Regions from separate parts of the Salinicoccus roseus genome, predicted to be linked through region 3. Evidence: predicted binding sites of a transcription regulator. Region 3 holds the regulator's gene; each other region holds the start of a gene.

Region 1 (7,380 bases), on a different contig from region 3:
CTCAGGAAGTAGCCGATGACGAGACCGCCGCCGAGCAGGATCCTGTAGCGTTTCGTATATGGATCCGAGAAGCGTGTCAGGAATGGATAGAGCATTCCGACTGCGGTGTTGTAGATGACCAGCAGCATGACGAGTGAGAGTCCGAGTCCGAGGATCGGGTGGATCTCCCTAGCCAGTATCAGTGACGGTATTTCTGCTGCGTTGGTCACATCGATGCGTGCCAACAGACCGCCGTTCAACAGTATAAGCAGGATGAGCAGCATGATGCCGCCGAAGAGTCCGCCCTTGCGTGCAGCCTTCATGCCTGAAGCCTGGGAGCCCATGATGGACAGCAGGCTGAATGCCATTGCGAGGACGATGCCGCTGTATGTCAGCGCGTCCCACCACCATACACCGGATGGGGATTTGGCTACATCAGTATAGGTATTTGCTTCACTGAACGGCACGCTCGGGTTCAGGAAGCTGTATGCCGCAATGATCATGACGAATGCGATCAGGAACGGTGTCACCGCACCGAGTGCAACGAGGATCTTGTTGAAGCTGAGGTTCAGCGTGATGAATACCGCTACCGCAAGAATCAGCGATCCGAGCCATGAAGGGATGCCGAAGCTTTCATAGAAGGCCGATCCTGCACCGGCGAGCATGATGACCATGACGCCATAGAGGAAGAAGATCAGTATGTAGTCGATGATCTTCCCAAGCCTTTCCCCGAACATTTCGTTGATCGGCTCGAGGTGCGATTCCGCCTCCAGCCGATTTCCAAGTTTTGATGCCTGGCGGCCGATGAACATGATGACCAGACCGGACAGTATGACTGCCCAATAACTCATTGTTCCGTAGTTGGTGAAGAACTGCAGCATTTCCTGTCCAGTGGAGAACCCTGCACCCAATACGACGCCGACGTAGGCGAATCCAATCTTGAGTGGTTCCTGTTGACTACTCAAATAATCACTCCATTTTCACAAGTTTAAATCCATCCCGATATGTAAGAGAGGGGGGATGGTGCATTAAAAACTATATACTTCTTTTGAAAGTTATTTCACACTATCTATAATAAACATAACAGTTGTGGCGATGTCAAATTGATTTGAAGAAATATTTGGTGAAATTATGTGTTATATAAACTGAAATATAGTTTTAATTGTGAAATTGTAAGCGTTTTTATGAAAGTGCACTGGGCAAGGGGCATCAAGGCTTACCGCGATTTTCATCAAAGATGAAATTTTCGATTTTCCAAAGTGTAATTTTCAAGTCTCAGAAAAGTGTAAAAGGCCACCATTAAAATGGTGGCCTTTTGCCGTTCGGCTGTGCGTATCAGCTGCCGACAGCCATGAAATCCACAATTTTGAAAGCATGCGGGGTTTCACGTACTGTATATTCGACTGTCCCGCTTCCGACGCCATTGGAGGAGACATGCTCATACTCGCGGTACATGGTGACTTTGTAAGAGCCATCTCCCATGTCTTCGATGTTCTTTACATCAACCGAATGGGTCGTGTGGTCTGCGAAGTTGCCGGAAGCGCGGTTGTTGTCGAGATATGACATCGCCGGGCTGCCCTGGCCGATATAGTCCATCAAGCGGTTCTGATGGCCATTGAAGAAGTTGGCGAGTTCATAGGCATATGATTCCATGAAAGTGTCGAGATCCGGAGTGAATGGTGCCCCTTTCGCATCCATTTCCTCAATGCCGATCGCTTCCTGGCTGCCGTCCATGACTGCGAATGAATAATCGACCATGCATTCGAGGCAGCCGATGTTCGGTGATATCGGCAGTTCATTTGTGAAGTTCAGATGGTGGTAGGCGAGGAATTTCTCCTGCATCGTGAAACCTTCACATTCCTCTGTCGCCAGGTGGCTGAGGATGCAGTCGACGGCGGCAGGGTTCTGTACGAAATCCTGCTCATATGGACCGGAGACGGCGCCACCGGAACCACCTGTCGAAGCATCATCTGAAGCAGTGTCCACTGCCTGGAAGGTGACGATCTCAAATGCATGCGGGGTTTCATTGACAGTATATTCTACAGTACCGCTTCCGATGCCTTTTGAGGTGACATGCTCATACTCACGGTACATGGTGACTTTATACGTGCCATCCCCCATATCTTCGATGTTCTGAACATCAACCGAATGGGTGGTATGGTCTGCGTAGTTGCCGGAGAGCCGGTTGTCGTGAATGTTCCACATCGCCGGACCATCCCGGTCCAGATATTCGAGCAGTGCACTCGGGTGGCCATTGAAGAAGTTGGCGAGTTCATAGGCATATGATTCCATGAAAGTCTCAAGTTCTGGACTGAATGGCACCCCTTTTTGATCGACTTCATTTTTGGAGATGGGTTCCTGGTTGCCGTCCATGACTGCGAATGAATAATCGACCATACATTCGAGGCAGCCGATGTTCGACGGTATCGGCAGTTCGTTGGTGAAGGTCAGGTGATGATAGGCGAGGAACTTCTCCTGCATGGTGATGCCATCACAATATTCCGCAGCGAGCCGGTTCATGATGCACTGCTCACCCGCAGGGTTCTGCACCATGTTCTGCTCATATGGGCCGGATGCAGAAGCACCGCCCATCGCGCCTTCCTCCGTGGAAGGTTCAGAAGTGCCTGAATCGGATGCACTTTCTTCCGTCGTTTCCTCCTGGGATTCTTCTGTTGACGCTTCATTATCTTCGGTATTGCCTGTACCGCCGGCTGCGGCTTCTTCAGTGGTGACTTCCTCGGTCGTCTCCTCTTCAATATCGGGCATCGCGTCTTCGGCCCCATCTTCATTACCGCCGCATCCTGCAAGCATAAGCAACATCAATGTCATCAGTGGCAGACTCAGCAGATTCTTCATCAAATACCCCTTTATATTTTGACATTGCTGGACTGCACCCAGAGTTGCATGTGACCGGATGCCCGTCCCCTAAAGCTTCGGAAGTGCCTCGGTTAATCTGCATCTGGCTCGTCAGTCGACTCCACCATGTCCTCTTCACCTGTCGTTTCGGTCGGCTTATCCTCCTTTCCCTTGTGTACTGGCTAGATTTTATCCGGTTCGAAGCTGCCTCCCGGATTCTGCTTGGTCGGCATCTGCGGGAACAATGGGAAGAGCTCTTTTCTGGCGACATCGTAGATACGGGCGAGTTCTGTTACCGGATCTTCATGTTCATCGACACGGAGGTCGACGAGCGGGTAGTCTTCCACGCCATATACCTTCAGTGCCGCAGATTGCTTTCCACGTTTGTCACCCCCTGCCTTCTGACCGGCCTGGAGCGCACGCAGCAGACGCTCGGAGAGCTCCAGATCGGAATGGATTTCGAATGTGCGCTTCATATCCGTCAGCGTCTTTTCATTTACCAGCATGTTGCCGGCGACGACGAAGCCGTCCCCTTCAAAATGGTTATAGTAGCCGACACAACGGTCACCCGAAAATGCAGCGGTGCCGCCGTGCCGGTCGACGATCGCAAACTGTCTGAGTTCAAGGTCCTGCTCTGATGCGATGATCTTCTCCATCGCCTCTTCCGCGGTCATCCCGCGGGAGAGGTACTTGATGCCCTGGATGCCGATGTATGGATTGACGAATGACTGGGTCGCAATGGCACCGGTGTCGGCCCTGCCGAACGGGCACAGCATGCCGACCGCGGGCAGCTTCGTCGAAACCGCGACCCCGAGCTGGCCTGTCCTGGCACACCGTGCCGTGATGGAAAATGTATTGAGTTCAACCATATATGAATCCCCCTTATATGTAGGATGTGGGTTTTATCCCATAAACCACCTGTATTATATAAATAGCCAGGTTGTATGCATCCTAATCATCGCAAAACGCCTCATATTGTAGAAAAAATCTGATGGAGTGTTACACTTTAGCTGTTGAAGCGCTTCACGAAGGCATCCATTCATGCTGACTAAATGATGAAGGAGAAATTAAAATGCTGAAAGAACATTTTCATGTTGCGGTACCGACCGCCTTTTTCGAAGATGAATCCCTCGATATCAAGGGGACGATGGACCATATCAGGAATCTGAAGGGGCAGGGCGTCAAATCGGTGCTTGTTTCTGGAACGACCGGGGAGCAGCACAGCCTGAACCTCCAGGAAAAATTGGAGATGGTCGAGGCGCTGGAATCTGAGGGCACACTCGTCGATGATATGGAGATCATATTCGGTGTCGCATCCATACGCCAGAAGGAGGCGGAGCAATTGGCCAAGGCAGTGGGGGAGACGAAAATAGCAGGCGTCATGCTCGGGTATCCGCCTTATATACGACCGTCACAGGCGGAAGCGCTGACCTATTCGAAGCGCATCATCGAACTGGCCGGGAAGCCTGTCATCCTATACAATAACCATGGACGCACAGGCTTCGACCTGTCGGCGGAAAGCATCATCGAACTTGCCCGGCAGGATGCTGTGATCGGTATAAAGGATGCTGGGGACAGGAAGAAGATCGAACAGGTTCAAGAAGATGTGAATGGAGCAAAACTTTATTTCTATGCCGGCGGGGAAGAGGATCTCCGGGAGAAGACTGCCTACGGATACGACCGCCTGTCCTCCATTGCAGGGAATGTGGCCCCGCTGGAAATAAGGAACTGGTTCGAAAGCCTCCGCACCGGAGAGGACGCCGGTGCAGGAGAGGAGGACCGGGTGAAGGAAATCATGGCGCAGGTATACAGGGGCAATGCCGTCGTGAACCTGAAAAGGCTGCTCAATCAAGCAGACGCATCGATGGGAAGGTGCAGGGCACCGATCGGCAATGCAGAGGGATGATGCCAGTTTAAAAAAGATGTGGAAGGGAAGAGGGAAATGATTGTTCGACCCCGTCTCCAAGTGGAGGCGGGATTTTTATTTTTATGGAAAGCAGGTATACAGGGATGGGAATCAAGCTTTAATGAAAAACCACCAAAGCAGGGCTTTGGTGGTGAGAGCATCAACATATTCTCCACTATTCATTTTCAAGTTTATCTATATATTCTTCAAGCTTCTCTTTCTCTTCGCCGGTCATTTCCGGGAACTTTGGATCGATCTCTTCAAGCAGACCGATCATGATCTCATTCACGAGGCGGCGGGTATGCCATTCGTCATCAGCGGGCAGGACATGCCATGGGGCATAGTCTGTGGATGTGTTGTCGAGCATATCCTGGAAGACCTTCTGATAGTCATCCCAATATTGACGTTCCTCATAGTCGGAGAAGGAGAACTCGTGCTGTCTGTCGGGATTCTTCATACGGTCAAGAAGGCGTTCCTTCTGCTCATCCTTAGACATGTTGAAGAAGAATTTGGCCACGTGTATATTGTTTTCCCTGAGATACTTCTCGAATTCGTTGATCTGGCGGTAGCGGAGCTCCCAGATCGAATCCTTGTCGTGGCCTTCGGGAATGTCCTCGTCATCCAACTGGTCATGGATACGCGGTGCGATGACATCCTCATAATGGGAACGGTTCAGTATCCCGATTTCTCCGCGCTTTGGGATTGCCGGCTGCAGACGCCATAGGAAGTCGTGCTTCTGCTCTTCTTCAGATGGCTTGCTGAGATTGGTGGTCTTCACGCCCTGAGCATGCAGGTTGGAGAAGATGTAGCTGATGGACTCATCCTTCCCGGCGCCATCCAATGCCTGAAGAACCACGAGAATGCCGTGCTTCTCTTCTGCATTCAGCTTCTCATGCAGAGTTTTAAGTTTTTCTACGAGAGGCGGGACGACTTCATCCCTGATGGTTTCATTTTCCTTCTTTTTACCCTCTGTTGTCGGATAATCAGAAAGGTTCACTTTTTCATCTTGCGGTACTCTATATGGTTTTATATTCATCTAAAAATACTCCTTTGGACTTTTTATAGAAATGTACCCTGAAGACATGTGATTAAACCCGAACTGCATGAAGTGGGAAGTTCATTTCCATGGGAAACGCTGTCACTAAATGTTCAAGACTTCACATTGGAAAGGACTTCATAACATATTATGATATGGTATATTAAACATGTATTTAAAATGTATGTTTAAACCAGGAGGGTTAATATGACTACAGTAAACCGTGAAATGTGGGTCAGTGAAATCGTCAAAGACATCCCGAAGAGTGCAGATATATTCAGGAAAAATAGAATAGACTACTGTTGTGGCGGCAAGATGCCGATTTCCCAGGCAGTGGAGGAACGTGGACTCGACCTCGAAGGCATGATTGAAGAGATCAACAGTATCGAGCAGCATGAAGAGGCTGGCATCCAGCCGAAATATCTGGATGAGAAGGGGATCGTGAAGTTCATCCAGAACAGGTACCACCAGGAACTTATGGACGAGTTCGCCGCCCTTACACCATACGTGACGAAGCTTGCTCGCAAACATGGACCGAACGAACCGCATCTCGTGAGGATCCAGGAACTGTATAAGACGCTCAAGAATGAAATGATCGAACATACGGAGGATGAGGATCACAATGTGTTCCCGATGATCATCGAATTCATGGAGAATCCGACACCTGAACTGGCCGAAAAAGTGCGTCCGCATGTCAGTGAACTCGAAGGGGAGCATGAAGCAGTGGGAGATATCCTGAAGGAGATCCGTGACATAACAAGCGACTTTACGCCGCATGCGAATGCTTGTGGCACGTACAAGCTTGTATATGCACGGCTAGAGAAACTTGAAAAGGACACATTCGATCACGTGCATCTTGAGAATCATGAGCTGTTCGAACGTGTCAGAAAAGCAATATAAGAGGCATGGGGAACCCCGGGAGCAATCTCCCGGGATTCTTTGTGTTCATTGTCTTTTTTGGACCCTGGTTGTGCTTGCGAACAGCAGGATGAATGCCAGGAGGACACAGACGATCCAGTAGCCGATGTCATTTGCAGCAAGTATTATGGCGGTGATGCTGAGGAGGAAGGAGAGCGCAAAACCGAGAAGGACTTTCTTGTCATCGAATAATTTATTGTTCATGGGGTGTCCTTTCATGTATGGTGATTTCCTTCTATATTTTACATAATATTCAGAAATGTTTTTTGGATGGCGGAGGAAAGGGTATAATGAATCAAAGGGGGTATGAGGATGCACCGGAACTATAATGGACCGGATGGCTACGTTGGGACGCATGCGCACAATGATTATGTGCCTTCAAGGCTTGAAATCCAGAGGCACCCTGAGGGCTTCATCGAATTTGGGCTCTGGATGGTAGGCACGTTCATTAAACACCTGTTCATACGCTAGAAAAAAGAAAGCACAACCGAATCCGGTTGTGCTTTCTATTGTTCTGCCATCTTCTTTTCACGAATATAGGAAAAGAAGACGCTGAGTGTGGTTGAGAACAGAAGTATCCAGAAAGGGCCGGAATCCGGGTTGAGGCCGAATCGGGATTCCCCGCCGAGCTGGGTCAGTATAAGTATGAGTGATATGAAGTATAATTCGAAAATCAGTACATTAT
Region 2 (7,380 bases), on a different contig from region 3:
ATCGTCGGTCGGTTTACAGGATTGCCGAGATAGCCGCATGTGCGTTTGACGACATCCACGGTTTCAGGATCCTGGTTGCCGCAGTTCGGACATCTGAACCCATTTTCCGTCGTTTCGAAGTCACCGTCATAGTGGCATTCATAGCAGTGGTCAATCGGTGTATTGGTCCCGAGGTAACCCACTCTGTCGTAGGAATAATCCCATACCGCCTCCAGCGCTTTGAGATTATGTGTCATCTTCGGATACTCGCAGTAGTGGATGAAGCCGCCACTCGCAATTTCAGGGTAGTCCTTTTCGAAATCGATCTTTTCAAACGGAGTGATGTCCTTTCTGACATCATAGTGGAATGAGTTCTGATAATACCCCTTGTCCGTTATATGCTCGATATCACCGAATCTTTTCTGGTCCAGGCGGCAGAAGCGGTCGGTCAGCGACTCGCTGGGTGTGCCATACACGCTGAAGAATATGTCATAGTCGTCAGTCCAATCGAACTGATACTGCTTCATCTCCTTCAGGATATCCATAGTGAACGCCTTGGCCTTGGGATTCTTTTCCCAATCCGGACCATGGAATACCGTCGCCGCTTCGTAAAGGCCGATGTAGCCCATGGACAGCGTGCAGCGCTCCCTGGTGAACACATCCATCACATCTTCGCCGGGTTCAAGCCGGATACCGAAGGCGCCGCTCTTATAGAGGATCGGGGCGTTGTCGCTGACTACCGATTTGAGGCGTTCGACCCTGCTCAGAAGTGCATCATGCATCAGCCACATCTTCTCATGGAAAATCTCCCAGAAAGCTTTCTTGTCTCCCCCTGATTCGATTGCTATCCGCGGTACATTGAGCGTGACGACACCCAGGTTTGCGCGTCCACTGTTGATGAAGGCGCCGGACGCATCCTGCCAGCTCGGGAGGAATGAACGGCAGCCCATCGGTGCCTTGAAATCACCGAGCAGCTCCACAGTCCTGTCATAGTTCAGGATATCCGGATACATCCGTTTCGCAGAGCATTCCAGGGCCAGCTGTTTGATGTCGTAATTCGGATCCTCCGGAAAGAAGTTGACACCCTTCCGGATGGAGAAGACCAATTTCGGGAAGATCGCTGTGAACTTCTGATCACCGATGCCTTCGATACGCGTATTGAGTATCGCACGCTGGATATACCTGCTGTATTTGTCGGTACCAAGGCCGAAACCGATTGTGACGAAAGGCGTCTGCCCATTTGACGTGTAGAGGGTATTGATCTCATACTCAAGACTTTGTATGGCATCTTTTATGTCCTTCTTCACACGCGCTTCCACATATGCTTCAATCTTGTCCTCCTGCACGTATTCCTGCGCTACAGCACGATGATGCGCTTCGTTCTTCTGTGCATATGCGCTCAATACCTCATCAATGCGATCGACCGTACACCCCCCATATTGGCTGCTGGAAACATTCGCGATGATCTGCACAATCTGTGCTGTTGCCGTCTGTATCGATTTCGGGGAGACCACTTTCGCATTGCCCATCTGGAAACCCTTCGCGAGCATTCCACGGATATCGATCAGGCAGCAGTTTGTCATCGGCTGGAAGGGGTGATAGTCAAGGTCATGAAAATGTATATCGCCTTCAGCGTGTGCTTTTGCGACATGTTCCGGCAGCATCCGCTCCAGTGCAAATGATTTGGCCACAACTCCGGCGGTGAGGTCCCTGAACGTGTTGAACGTCCTGCTGTCCTTGTTTGCGTTCTCATGCACAATCGATGGATCGAATTCCAGCAGCTGTACAATATCTTTATCCAATGTATACATATGACCACTCCAAACGCTATATATTGTGCTTCAACTAGAAAACTAACACAATATATGGTTTGTTTAATTATTTGGAATGCATTGTCTAATTTCCGACAAAAAGATATGAATGATTATTGAAATATTAAAAATACGCCTTCCCATCTGGGAGGCGTATTCCTATCAGGAGAATATCCTGTCTATCTTCTCGATCTCCGACTGTGTCAGTTCGACTTCCGCAGCTTTGGCGTTTGACCTGATCTGTTCACCATTCTTGGCCCCCGGGATGAGGACATCGACAGAAGGCCGGGTCAAATAGAAGGCCAGGACGATATGGGCGACTTCTTCCCCTTTTTCAGCCGCAATTCCCTTGAGCTGATCGACTTTCTTCAAGTTTTCCCTGAACTGGTCTTCCTTATAGAAAGGCAGGTTCGCCCGGAGATCCTCGAACTTCGTATTCTCGTCATATTTGCCTGCGAGGAGCCCTGCAGCCAGCGGGAAGTACGGAATGAAGGTAATCTGATGCTCTGCCGTATATTTCAGCAGATCTTCCTCAGCGGAACGGTCGAGCAGGTTGTACTGGCCCTGATAGACATCCACATGACCGTCCTTATCAGCTTCCTTCAGCTGTTCAAAGGAGAAGTTGGATACACCGATGGCGCGGATCTTGCCCGCTTCCTTCAATTCCGCAAGGGCCTGGATTGCTTCATCCTTTGGCGTCTCCTCATCCGGATAATGGATATAGAAGAGATCGATATAGTCCGTCTGCAGACGCTCTAGTGCTTCATTCACCGCCTGCTTGAGGAACTCGGGAGAATTGTCGAGGATCGTATTGCCATCTTCATCCACCCGATGGGCGGCCTTTGTCGCAACCACGACATCTCCGCGCCTGTATTCCTTCAATACCTCGCCAATCAGCTCCTCGGAACGTTTCGGCCCATACATATAGGCTGTATCAATCAGATTGACACCGGCATCGATGGCATCCCTCACCACATGGCGGCCTTTCTCTTCATCGAGGTTCTTATACAGGTTGTGCCCACCGACTGCATTGGCACCAAGCGCAATCGGGTACACTTTGATTCCGGACTTTCCAAGTTCAACATGCTGTGTCATTTTCAAAAACTCCTTTTCATGAGGCTTCACTCCAATCATAGTCATCGGGTATGTCTTATTCAAATCTAGTGCTCAAAAAAAGCCGGCACACTGGGCGCCGGCTTTCGGAATCATATTATGCTGTTACGGGTGTCAGTCCCTTGAAGTCCACAAGCCGGTAGGCCGCCTCGACATCTGCATCACTTGGAGGGTCTACATCATTCAATTCATAGGGCACACCGAGTGCCTGCCATTTGTGGACACCGAGTTGATGATAGGGGAGGATTTCGAACTTCTCGACATTATCCAGTGAATTGATGAATCTGCCGAGGTTGACGAGATCCTCCGCATCATCCGTCAGACCTGGAACGAGGACATGCCTGATCCAGACAGGCTGATGATGCGCCGCCAGCATTTCTGCAAATTTGAGTATATGAGTATTCGGCCGCTTCGTCAGGCGGATATGCTTTTCATTGTCTATATGCTTCAAGTCGAGGAGGATGAGGTCCGTGTATTTGAGGAGCTCCTCCATGCCTTCCATGAAAGTTTCCGAATCATTTGCGCATCCCGCAGAAGTATCGATGCATGTATGGATGCCTTCAGCCTTCAGCAACTTGAACAGTTCGGTCAGGAAAGGCAGCTGGAGAAGCGGTTCCCCGCCACTTACGGTAACGCCCCCGCCTGAAGCTTTGAAGTAGGGGATATAGGGTCTGATCTCTTCAACCATCTCTTCTGCCGTCACCACTCTTGCGGCGCCCCGTGTCTTCCAAGTATCGGGATTGTGGCAGAACAGGCACCTGAGCACACAGCCCTGTGTAAACAATACGTAGCGCAGACCAGGTCCGTCGAGCGTGCCGAGACTTTCTACAGAATGAAGATTCCCTTTAATCATAATAAACCCCTGCCTCTTTTAATGATTTCTACATTCTTTCGTGGAATGTACGTGCGATGACATCGAGCTGCTGCTCGCGTGTCAGTTTGATGAAGTTCACGGCATATCCGGATACCCGGATGGTCAGCTGCGGATATTCTTCAGGGTGATCCATGGCATCGATCAGCGTCTCCCTGTTGAACACATTAATGTTCAGGTGGTGGCCGTGCTGCATGGCGTAGCCATCAAGGATGCCGACCAGATTCAGCTCCTGTATCCGCTCTTCCTTGCTGAGGGATTTCGGTACGATGCTGAATGTGTTTGAGATGCCGTCCCTGCAGCTGTCGTACGGCAGTTTGGCGACGGATGAGAGGGAAGCGAGCGCCCCTTTCTGATCTCGTCCATGCATCGGGTTCGCACCCGGTGCAAAAGGTTCACCGGCTTTTCGTCCATCCGGTGTATTGCCGGTCTTCTTGCCGTAGACGACGTTTGAAGTGATGGTGAGGACACTCATGGTGTGCTCCGAGTCGCGGTATGTCCTATGCTTTCTCAGCTTCGTCATGAAGCGTTCCACAAGTTCGATGGCGATGTCGTCGACCCGTGCGTCATTGTTGCCGTATTTTGGATAGTCGCCTTCAACTTCAAAATCGACAGCGATACCTTCTGCATTGCGGATGGGTTTCACTGTAGCGTACTTGATGGCGGACAGTGAATCGGCAACGACCGACAATCCTGCGATGCCTGTCGCCATCGTACGGTGGACATCCGTATCATGCAGCGCCATCTCAATCCTTTCGTAGCTGTACTTATCGTGCATGTAGTGGATGACATTCAGGGAATTGATGTAGACTCCGGCGAGCCATTCCATCATTTCGTCGAATTTCCTATCCACTTCACCATAATCAAGCACTTCAGAAGTGACAGGCGAGAATCCAGGAGCGACCTGGACACCGGATTTTTCATCCCTTCCGCCATTGATCGCGTAGAGCAGCGTCTTGGCCAGGTTCGCACGGGCGCCGAAGAACTGCATCTGCTTCCCGATCCTCATTGCGGACACACAGCATGCGATGCCGTAGTCATCACCATAGCTCTCCCGCATCAGATCATCATTCTCATATTGGATGGAGCTTGTCTTGATGCTCATTCTTGCACAATAGGTCTTGAAGTTCGCCGGCAGCTGTTCCGACCACAGTACTGTGAGGTTCGGCTCCGGTGCCGGTCCAAGATTGTCGAGTGAATGCAGGAAACGGAATGAGTTCTTCGTCACAAGTGCCCGGCCGTCGATGCCGACGCCGCCGATGGATTCCGTCACCCATGTCGGATCTCCCGAGAACAGCTCGTTATAGTCCGGTGTACGGGCGAACTTTACAAGACGGAGCTTCATGATGAAGTGATCGATGATCTCCTGCACCTCTTCTTCAGTCGCAACACCCGCTGCAAGATCGCGTTCTGCGTAGATGTCGAGGAAAGTCGACGTACGGCCCAGACTCATCGCAGCACCGTTCTGTTCTTTGACCGCTGCAAGATAGGCAAGATATGTCCACTGGACCGCTTCCCTGAAATCTTGTGCCGGACGGCTGAGGTCGAAGCCATATATTTCGCCGAGTGCTTTCAATTCACCCAGTGCACGATACTGTTCCGACATCTCCTCACGCAGACGGATGACATCTTCCGTCATGACGGTCGTCATGCTGTCGAATTCATCCTTCTTCTCCTTCATGAGGAAATCTATGCCATAAAGCGCCACTCTCCGGTAATCGCCGATGATGCGTCCGCGGCCGTATGCATCAGGCAGTCCTGTAATGATGCCCGCCTTGCGGCATGCCAGCATCTCCTTCGAATAGGCATCGAATACACCCTGGTTATGCGTCTTGCGGTAGTCGGTGAATATGCTCTCCGTCTCCTTGTCGAGCTCATAGCCATAAGCCTCGCATGCCGCCTTCGCCATTCGGATACCGCCGAATGGCTGCATGGAGCGTTTGAACGGGGCATCCGTCTGCACCCCTACAATCGTTTCCAGCTTCTCATCCAGGTAACCCGCATCATGGGAAGTGATCGTCGATACGGTCTTCGTATCCATATCCCACATGCCGCCACGTTCACGTTCTTCTTTGGACAATTCCATCACCTGCTTCCATAGGCGTTCCGTCGCCTCCGTCGGGCCTGACAGAAATTCATCCGTTCCTTCATACAATGTATAGTTCAGCTGGATGAATTCCCTGACATCCACTTTCCTGTTCCAGCGTCCTGACCTGAAGCCTTCCCACGCATCTGTTCTTTGAACCTTTTCCTTTAACATGAACATCCCTCCAAATGATTGTTCAATATATCACAAGTAAAGTATATCACTAACGTGAATTAATTCACATATAAATTGGAGAAAGATGTGTCAATTCTGCGTCGATGATAATTTATCCATTTGTATGTTTTTCTGTAAATATGAGACAATTAATCCAAATACACAGGAGGCCTCGTTATGACACGATGCACAAATTGCGGCACACGATGGACATTCAAGGAAAAGTTGAGGAAGTCCTTCTCATTTGATAGGGGGATGCCGTGCCCCCAATGCGGGGAAGCGCAGTACCTGACCTGGCGCTACAGGAAGAAAAGCAGCGTGATCACCTTTCTCATGATCCTGCTATTTTTCCTGCCCGGCTTCTTTAATGCGTCCTGGAGTATCTTTCTGGCCATTTTCACCATTACACTCGCTGCCGGACTGTTTTTGCAGATCCACACCTTTGAACTCACCGATAAGGATGATGGGGATTTTTGGAATGTATAGACTTGGGGAAACAAAAAAGCCGCCTTCCAGGCAGCTTTCAATATATCAATGAATACTATCCACTTTCTCCAAACAGCTGCTTATGCCTCCAGTCGCCGAAATTGTAGTAGGCGAATGCAATTCCACTGCTGATGATGAAACTCATCCCCATGCCGATACCGATGCCCACTTCTCCAAACTGGGAGGCGAACATGGCAGTCAAAGGATACCGCAATACCCAGAAAGAGATGATGTTCAGGGCAAGCACCTGATACATCGCTCCGGAGGCACGCACGATGCCATTGAGGACGAAGTTCAGTCCAAGGAATGGATAGCAGAGCGCGACGATACGCAAATACCGGGCCCCGAACTGCACCGCTTCCTCATCCTCTATGAAAAGGCGCATGCCGAACTCCGCGAAGATGATGACGAAGACTGCGACTGCGACCATGAGGCCAAAGTTGTAGAGGGCGGCATTTTTCGCAATCTGCCTGACCCGCATCCAATCGTTGATGCCGATGTTCTGCCCGGCCATGCTGTTCACTGCGGTACCGAGTGCCATTGCAGGCAGCATGATCAGGCTGTCGAGCCGCTGGGCGGCACTGAAGCCCGCAACCGTCTGGCCGCCGAACTGGGTGACCACACTGAGGATGGCGGCGACACCCGCATGGATGACGGCCATCTGCAGCCCGGCAGGAACACCAAGATTGAAGATCAGGCGGACTTCCTTACTGGAAGGCAGCTTTGGCTTTGTGAAAGGAATCAGGTTGTGCTTCACCGAGTAGTAGACACTGTAGAGGAAAGCGATGCCCTGCGAGGCGACTGTCGATAGTGCAGCACCCTCGATGCCCATGCCGAATCCAATCAGGAACACAGGAGCC
Region 3 (7,380 bases):
TTGTACTCTGAGATTGCCTGCTGCTGGACTTCCCTTTCCGGTGCACTCTCCGGCGACGATTCTACCAGCAGTTCCTGCTCCGCTGCTTCTTCAGTGGCTGCTTCGGCATTTTCTTCATTGGAAATCGATTCTGCAGATGCTTCTGTACTTTCCTCTGTGGTCGAAACAGCATCTGTTTCATCAGCTTCTATTACTGTATCAGTATTATATGTGAATATTGCAGATGCAATCAGAAGGGATGCGATACTTGATTTCATCAGTTTTTCTTTCAAAATAATTCCCCCATCGGCTATGCCACCATTTAACAATATACCCATTATATTTGAAGGCAGCAGAGGTATCTACCAATTTTCCATCTTGTTACATAACCTTAATATAGGGACGGGATTCGGGATGAATATTTCAATAATATTTCAATATGGTAAAGGTTGAAGCGGCATCTCCACCACATTAAAAATCCCCTTCATAATTGAAGGGGAATGATCAGTGGGTGACATCGTATGTCTTGATGATCGTATCATATGCAGAGGCGCCAAGTTCCCGGCAGATATAGAAGAACAGCACATCACAGATGACCAGCTGCGCGATGCGGCTTGTCATGTTCATATATTGTATATTCGTCTCTTCTTCAGTGATCTCTATCGCGATATCGGCGTTCCTTTTTGCGATGGAAGCATGATTCTGTGTCAGGATGATCGTTTTGACCCCGAGCTTCTTGGCCAGTTTCACAACTTCCACTACTTCTTTCGTCTTGCCCGACAAAGTGATGAGGAAGAGTACATCGTTCTCCTTTGCATTGGACAACCGCGTCATGCACAGATATTTATCGGCGGTAAAGAAGGCGTTTATATTGACCCTATGTAGCTTCTGTTCGAGTTCATTCCCAACATTCGCCGAATCCCCGACCCCGAATATGAATGTGTTCTCCGATTTGGCGAAAAGATGGGCCGCCTCCTTCATCGCCTTCCTGTTGACGATCTTTTCAGTATTATAGAGTGCCTGGATGGTATTTTTGAATACTTTATCAAAAATATCCTTATGCGTGTCCTGTTCAAGATCGATGACCCTGGAGATGTTCTCCTTTTCCAGCGTATGGAGTTCCTTTGCAAGCTCCACCTTCAATTCCTTGATGCCTGCAAGTCCGATCCTCTTGGAAAACCTGACGATCGCCGCGTCACTGGTGTCGCTGTTTCTCGCAATGTCCTTCACCGGCATGTTGATCACTTTCGTGGGGTTGTCCAGCATGAAATTTGCAATGCGCTGCTCCACTGGGGTCATATATTCAAATCGTTTACGAATCTGGCTCAATACCGAAAACATGTCTTCCCTCTCCTCTCACCCTAGCTTGTGTAGATTAATAATAACAAAATAATCAATCAATTATAAGCAGAATTGAAATTAATTTATGTTTGAATACTGAAATTACATTTACTCTACCTATGATCGAGCACCGGTTTTAAAGACAGCTGCTTCAAACTGTATCTGGTCATCTTGACATGGCAGCTTCCGATTTCCGTAGATACCTCCATGCCCGTCGCTCTATCGGAGGGGAAGATGCGTGCCGTCATTACCGCTTCCCCGTCATTGGCGAAGATTTCGATGCTTGAGACATCAACGAATATATGAAGGCTTGCAAGCGGAGAATCAAGAACAACCTTCCTGTCTGTTCCGTCCACATTCTCGGGCATTGCACCGCTGAAGGCCGTATCCAGAATAAGTGTCTGAGTATCCGTCTCATAGATCAGGCTCGTCTGCTCCCTTCTGCTCACCCTCAGATCGATATGGATGCGGGTCGCGTCGTTCTCAAGGATATCCATGACGAGTTCGTAGCTGTCCCCGTAGAAATCCCTCACTTTTTTTGGGCGGTGGTTGAAATAACCTTCAGCGGTCATCTCCGCTTCCCTCAGTTTCCTGAGTGACGCAGCCGGCCTCTGCTTCAATCTCCCTTCCTCAATCGACAATTCGCGGGGCAGGGTCAGACAATGCGACCAAGCCTCCCCGGTCGGATAGGCCGTCTCCTTCATCCCCATCCAGCCGATCATCAGACGTTCGCCATTCCCATTGCGGAGCGTCTTTGGTGCATAGAAATCGAAGCCATGGTCCAGTTCATGGAACGGGCCATGGTCGAGTGTCAATGCTTCGCAGTCCGCCTCACCGATGATATAGCCCGACTGATAGATGTTCCAATAGTTGTTCCTGTACTTGTCGAGCCCCTGCGGACAGAACATGAATACCTGGTGGCCGTCCAATTCAAAATAATCCGGTGCCTCCCACATGAAGCCGAACTGGTCGAGTCCGGTCTTCAATTCACCCCTGTACTCGAAAGACGAAGGTGTCTCCCCTTCAAAGACGAGGAGGCGGCCGTAATCTTCCGGGGAAGCGGCCCCGAGCAGCATGAAATGCCTGCCATCCTCATGCCAGACTTTCGGATCCTTCATCAACCAGCCGTACTCGGGCGGTACGCCTTTGATGACCGGTACCGTCCTGCCCGGATGAAGGGCACCAGCCTGTGTTGTGAAGGGGGTATATTGCTGATACACCGTGTTCGAACGCACTTCAGTGTGGTAGAGGTGGATATCTTCTTCCATTACAAAAGCGGAGCCTGAATAGGCTCCGTCCGACAACATCTTTACTATTCCCCTGTTCTCAAAATAAACAAGGTCATCCGAAGTCACATGATATAGGCATCTCGTTCTTTTGTCGGCAAAGGGGGACCATTGATAGAAGATATGGTACAAGCCCTCGTGGTGGACGAATCCGGCAATCGAATTCATGCTGCCGGCGATGGGCTGTACATGGTATTTCTGCCTCCACTGGTCATCCTGTGCCTTTTCAAGCCGTTCATTCAATGAGTCATTGTCCGCTTCTCCCAACGCTTTAAACGCTTCAGTGTTCGAATCGAATTTCACCCTGAATACCTCCCTAGTCGGAATCCAAAGATTCTTCTATTGCCTTCTGTTCTGCCTTCAAATGCCTCCGATAGCCGATTTTTGAAATGTATATGCTGATTTCGTATAGTACGATCATTGGTATCGTCAGCATGATATGCGTCATCAGATCTGGTGGGGCAATAAGCGCCGCAATCACCAGCAGGATGAAATAGGCATACTTTCTGTTCTTCTTTAGGAACATCGGTGTCAACAGGCCAAGCTGTGTCAGGAAAAGCACCAGGATCGGCATCTGGAATATGACACCGAATGGCAGGACTGTCCTGAAGAGGAAGCCGAAATACTGGTTGATGCCGATGGTCGTCTCGATTCCCATATCTTCCGAAAGCTCGAAAGTGAACTGGATGATATAAGGGACAAGTACGAAGTAGCCGAAAGCCATGCCGATCAGCATGAGGATCATGACGATCGGTATGTAGCTCAGCGTCAACTTCCGTTCATTTCCGTACAATCCCGGTGCCACAAATGCCCACAGCTGGTACATGATGACCGGCAATACCACTACAAGACCGATTATGACGATCACGAGCAGATAGATCTTCAACGGGTCCGTGACCTGGAATGCGTGCATTTGGATCGACTCTGCCCATGGGGCATTCTGCATCTGGTATATCAGTGGCTTGGAGAGGAAAAACCCTATAATCAACGCGCCGACAAAGAAATACATGACAATGAGCAGACGCTTCCTCAACTCTTCCAGGTGCTCGGTAAATTCTTTTTTTTCCGAGTCTGTCATCTTACTTTTCACCTCTTTAAAAAAAGGTGGCTTTCGCCACCTCCAAATCTCTATACTTTTGTTTCTTCAGCTTTTTCAACTTCAACTGCTTCAATTTTCTTCGGCTGCTTTTTTCTCTCGAGTTCTTCTTCTTCGTCATCATCGTCCGTAGCAAGGCCCTTGGTTGCGTCTTTAAATTCCTTTAAAGTGGAGCCCATTGCGCGTCCGAACTGAGGAAGCTTCTTGGGTCCGAATATGATCAATGCTACCACAGCGATTACAATCATACTTGTCGGCCCTACTGCCATAAGCGTCCCCGGCATAAACATTTCGAGCATATTACCCCTCCTAGATATGTTTCATATAAAAGAATAGCGCCTGCAATTCAACACTCAAATCTATATTGTGTACATAGATTCCATCATTTACGTCCAATCTGATAGGTGTGAAGTTGAGTATACCCTTGATGCCCGCATCTACAAGCCGTTCAGCCATCGCCTGGCTGACCTCTGCCGGCAGGGTGAGTATCGCAACGTCTATGTTATGTCTACTGACCATATCTTCAAGTTCATCTGGATGATATACTAATGTATCGTTGATGGATGTTCCAACAATTTCATCATTGCTGTCAAAGGCGGCAACTACGTTCATTCTATCATTTATATTACTGAATTTGTAGTTTAATAACGCGCTGCCCAGATTGCCGGCACCAATGATCGCAACATTCTTCACTTCATTCCCCTGGATGTGTTCCATGAAGAAGTTCAGAAGGCTTTTGACATTGTAGCCGTACCCTTTTCTGCCAAGCTCCCCAAAATAGGAGAAGTCTCGCCTTATAGTGGCAGAGTCAATATCCAATGCCTCACTGATCTCTCTGGATGAGACTCTGTCCACACCGGATTTTTCAGAGTTCTTAAAAAATCTATAGTATAAAGGGAGACGTTTCATAGTTGCATTTGGGATTTTCTTTTTACTGTTCAAATGTCCCACACCTCGTTTATTACACTCTGTTGATATATTATAGCATATCTCGATTTTCATAGTGTAGTCAATGCCGTTTAATTTCATCGTTTTTTTAATTTATTTATTGTAGACTTGAAGAAAGTGAGGTAATGAATATGATAGTGATGCAATTGGGAAATGTAAAGAAATCATTCGGTACAGACATGATTTTTGAAAATATAAATCTTGAAATAAAAAAGGGCGAAACCGTCGGCATCGTCGGGAAGAACGGTGCCGGAAAGACCACGCTCATGAAAATGATGGCAGGCGAACTTGGGCTTGATGAGGGCCAGATCACCACTCCGAAAGGCATCTCCATCGGCTACCTGACCCAGCAGATGACACTGGAATCCTCCCAGACTGTGCGGGATGAAATGATGCGGCCGTTCTCGCACCTGCTCCGCATCCAGGAGGAAATGCAGAAAGTGACGACCTGGCTGGCAGAACATGACTACGACGATCCTGCCTACAGCGAGCAGGTGGAACGCTATGATACCCTGCAGAATTCATTCGAGTCGCAAGGAGGGTACACGATCGATGCACAGATCAAGACTGTCATCACCGGACTCAATTTCACCAAGGACGACCTCGACCGCAACGTAGATGCATTCTCGGGCGGCCAGAAGACACGCCTCGCCCTGGGGCAGATGCTGCTGTCAAAACCGGACCTGCTCCTTCTCGATGAACCGACCAACCACCTGGACATGGACACCGTGGCTTGGCTTGAACAGTACCTGAACAGTTTTACGGGTGCAATCGCAATCATCAGCCATGACCGCTACTTCCTCGACCGCACGGTCGATAAGATCTTTGAGGTGGAGATGAACCGCGGGACACTCTATCACTCGAACTATACAAAGTACGTGAAGGAAAAGGAAAAGAACTACAGCCTTCGCATGAAAGCCTATGAACATCAGCAGAAGGAGATCAAACAGCTCGAAACCTTCGTCGAAAAGAACATCGCACGGGCTTCGACGAGCAATATGGCAAAAAGCCGCCGCAAGAAGCTTGAGCAGATGGACCGGATGGATACGCCGCAGATCGACAGAAAAAGTGCACGCTTCTCCTTCGATATAAAAAGGGAGAGTGGAAACGATGTCCTCCGTATCAAGAGCCTCGACATCGGATATGAAGAGACGCTGAACAGCGGCATCACCCTGAACGTCGATAAGGGGGACCGGCTGGCGATCATCGGTCCGAATGGCATAGGAAAATCCACGCTCGTCAAAACCATTGCGAAGAAGCTGCCCCGTCATGCGGGAGAAATCATCTACGGCACGAATGTCTCCATCGGCTACTATGACCAGAAGCAGGCCGAATTCACCTCCAACAGGAATGTCCTCGAAGAACTGTGGCATGAATATCCGAACATGAATGAAAGTGATGTCCGTAAAGTGCTGGGTCGTTTCCTGTTTACGCAGGATGAGGTGATGAAGAGTGTCAACGATCTGAGCGGCGGGGAAAAGGCCCGCATCCAGCTGGCTAAACTGATGCTCGAGAAGAATAACCTGCTCATCCTTGATGAGCCCACCAACCACCTGGACATCGACAGCAAGGAAGTTCTGGAGGAGGCACTCCAGAACTTCCCCGGCACCATACTATTCGTCTCCCATGATCGGTACTTCATCGACCGCATCGCCACCAAGATAGTGGAGATGGATCTTCAGCATCTCCAGACCTACAACGGAGACTATAGCTACTATCGTCATAAGAAGGAAGAACAGGCTTCCCTCGCAATCCAAGTGGAGAATCAGGAGGACAAAGGGCCGAACGGCACGGATTATGAACAGCAGAAGCAGAAAAGGAACGAGATGCAGAAGCTGAAGCGCAGCACAAGCAGGATGGAGGAACGCATCCAGGCGTTGGAAGAAGAAATCTCAGCAACCGAACAAAGACTTGCCGAACCCGAAGTTTATGAGGACTATGAGAAGGCCTCAGAATACAATGAGCAGTTGAATCTGCAGAAGGCACAGCTCGATGAACTGATGATCGAATGGGCTGCATTGGAGGAACAGCTGGAAGAGATATAAACCTGTTGCGAACATAGGTTCCATTTTAATGGAAGTCACGGGAAATGGACTTAACCACATTTTTATTCACAGCTGAAAGTGCACAGCACTGCATAATGCAGCGATCCATCCACAGGAGTAATAAGTTATGCACATAGTTGTGCACATTTATATCCCCAGTCCCCGCGGCGTTTACACAGCTTTTCACATTTTTATCAACAAGTTATCCACAGGCTGTTTAAAACAAATGTTCCGTATTGACAATCAAGGATGATACAAGAAAGCCATGTCCCAAAATTAAGGGACATGGCTTTCTATATACTGTATTCTTCTATATCGATGAAGTTTCTGCCATTCAGATCGAGTGTACCGAAGGCATCATTATTATAGAGATGGTAGGCTGCAGCGCCGATCATCGCTGCATTGTCGGTACAATACTTCAGCTGGGGTATGCTGAGCTTTATTCCCTGCTCCTGGCAGAGCATTTCAAAGCGGGACCTCAATCCACTGTTGGCGGCGACGCCTCCTGCAATGATCAGGTGGTCCACTCCATAGTTTCCGACAGCCATCATGGTCTTTTTCGTCAGCACATCAACGACGCTCTCCTGGAAACTTGTCGCCACATCCGCTTTATTTATTGTGATGTCCTTCTGCCTGTAGTTGTGCAGTGTGTTGATGACTGAAGACTTCAGTCCGCTGAAGCTGA

The links. Region 3 encodes Rex, which represses fermentation and respiration genes when NADH is low (regulators of the CRP and FNR family bind a similar motif). Its sites were predicted from a motif close to TTGTGAAATATTTCACAA; they were not measured.
Region 1: the regulator Rex is predicted to act here: its motif matches at 5,887-5,904, upstream of ric (iron-sulfur cluster repair di-iron protein).
Region 2: the regulator Rex is predicted to act here: its motif matches at 6,087-6,104, upstream of pflB (formate C-acetyltransferase).

What each region holds. Positions count from the first base shown of each region.
Region 1 is NZ_RKQJ01000001.1:891,445-898,824, reverse strand. Features, by position in the region: gene EDC33_RS04655 (YkvI family membrane protein) at 1-944, opposite strand, end outside; gene EDC33_RS04650 (hypothetical protein) at 1,315-2,835, opposite strand; gene EDC33_RS04645 (DUF1028 domain-containing protein) at 3,018-3,704, opposite strand; gene EDC33_RS04640 (dihydrodipicolinate synthase family protein) at 3,908-4,741, shown strand; gene EDC33_RS04635 (PPK2 family polyphosphate kinase) at 4,917-5,777, opposite strand; gene ric (iron-sulfur cluster repair di-iron protein) at 5,985-6,677, shown strand; gene EDC33_RS12625 (hypothetical protein) at 6,723-6,899, opposite strand; gene EDC33_RS12620 (hypothetical protein) at 7,008-7,166, shown strand; gene EDC33_RS04625 (hypothetical protein) at 7,202-7,380, opposite strand, start outside.
Region 2 is NZ_RKQJ01000004.1:199,092-206,471, forward strand. Features, by position in the region: gene nrdD (anaerobic ribonucleoside-triphosphate reductase) at 1-1,790, opposite strand, end outside; gene EDC33_RS12040 (aldo/keto reductase) at 1,953-2,885, opposite strand; gene pflA (pyruvate formate-lyase-activating protein) at 3,001-3,756, opposite strand; gene pflB (formate C-acetyltransferase) at 3,785-6,034, opposite strand; gene EDC33_RS12055 (TIGR04104 family putative zinc finger protein) at 6,212-6,520, shown strand; gene EDC33_RS12060 (MATE family efflux transporter) at 6,576-7,380, opposite strand, start outside.
Region 3 is NZ_RKQJ01000003.1:346,687-354,066, forward strand. Features, by position in the region: gene EDC33_RS10905 (prolipoprotein diacylglyceryl transferase) at 1-272, opposite strand, end outside; gene EDC33_RS10910 (MurR/RpiR family transcriptional regulator) at 484-1,320, opposite strand; gene EDC33_RS10915 (glycoside hydrolase family 32 protein) at 1,434-2,909, opposite strand; gene tatC (twin-arginine translocase subunit TatC) at 2,923-3,684, opposite strand; gene EDC33_RS10925 (twin-arginine translocase TatA/TatE family subunit) at 3,735-3,971, opposite strand; gene EDC33_RS10930 (redox-sensing transcriptional repressor Rex) at 4,012-4,704, opposite strand; gene EDC33_RS10935 (ABC-F family ATP-binding cassette domain-containing protein) at 4,782-6,695, shown strand; gene tsaD (tRNA (adenosine(37)-N6)-threonylcarbamoyltransferase complex transferase subunit TsaD) at 6,989-7,380, opposite strand, start outside.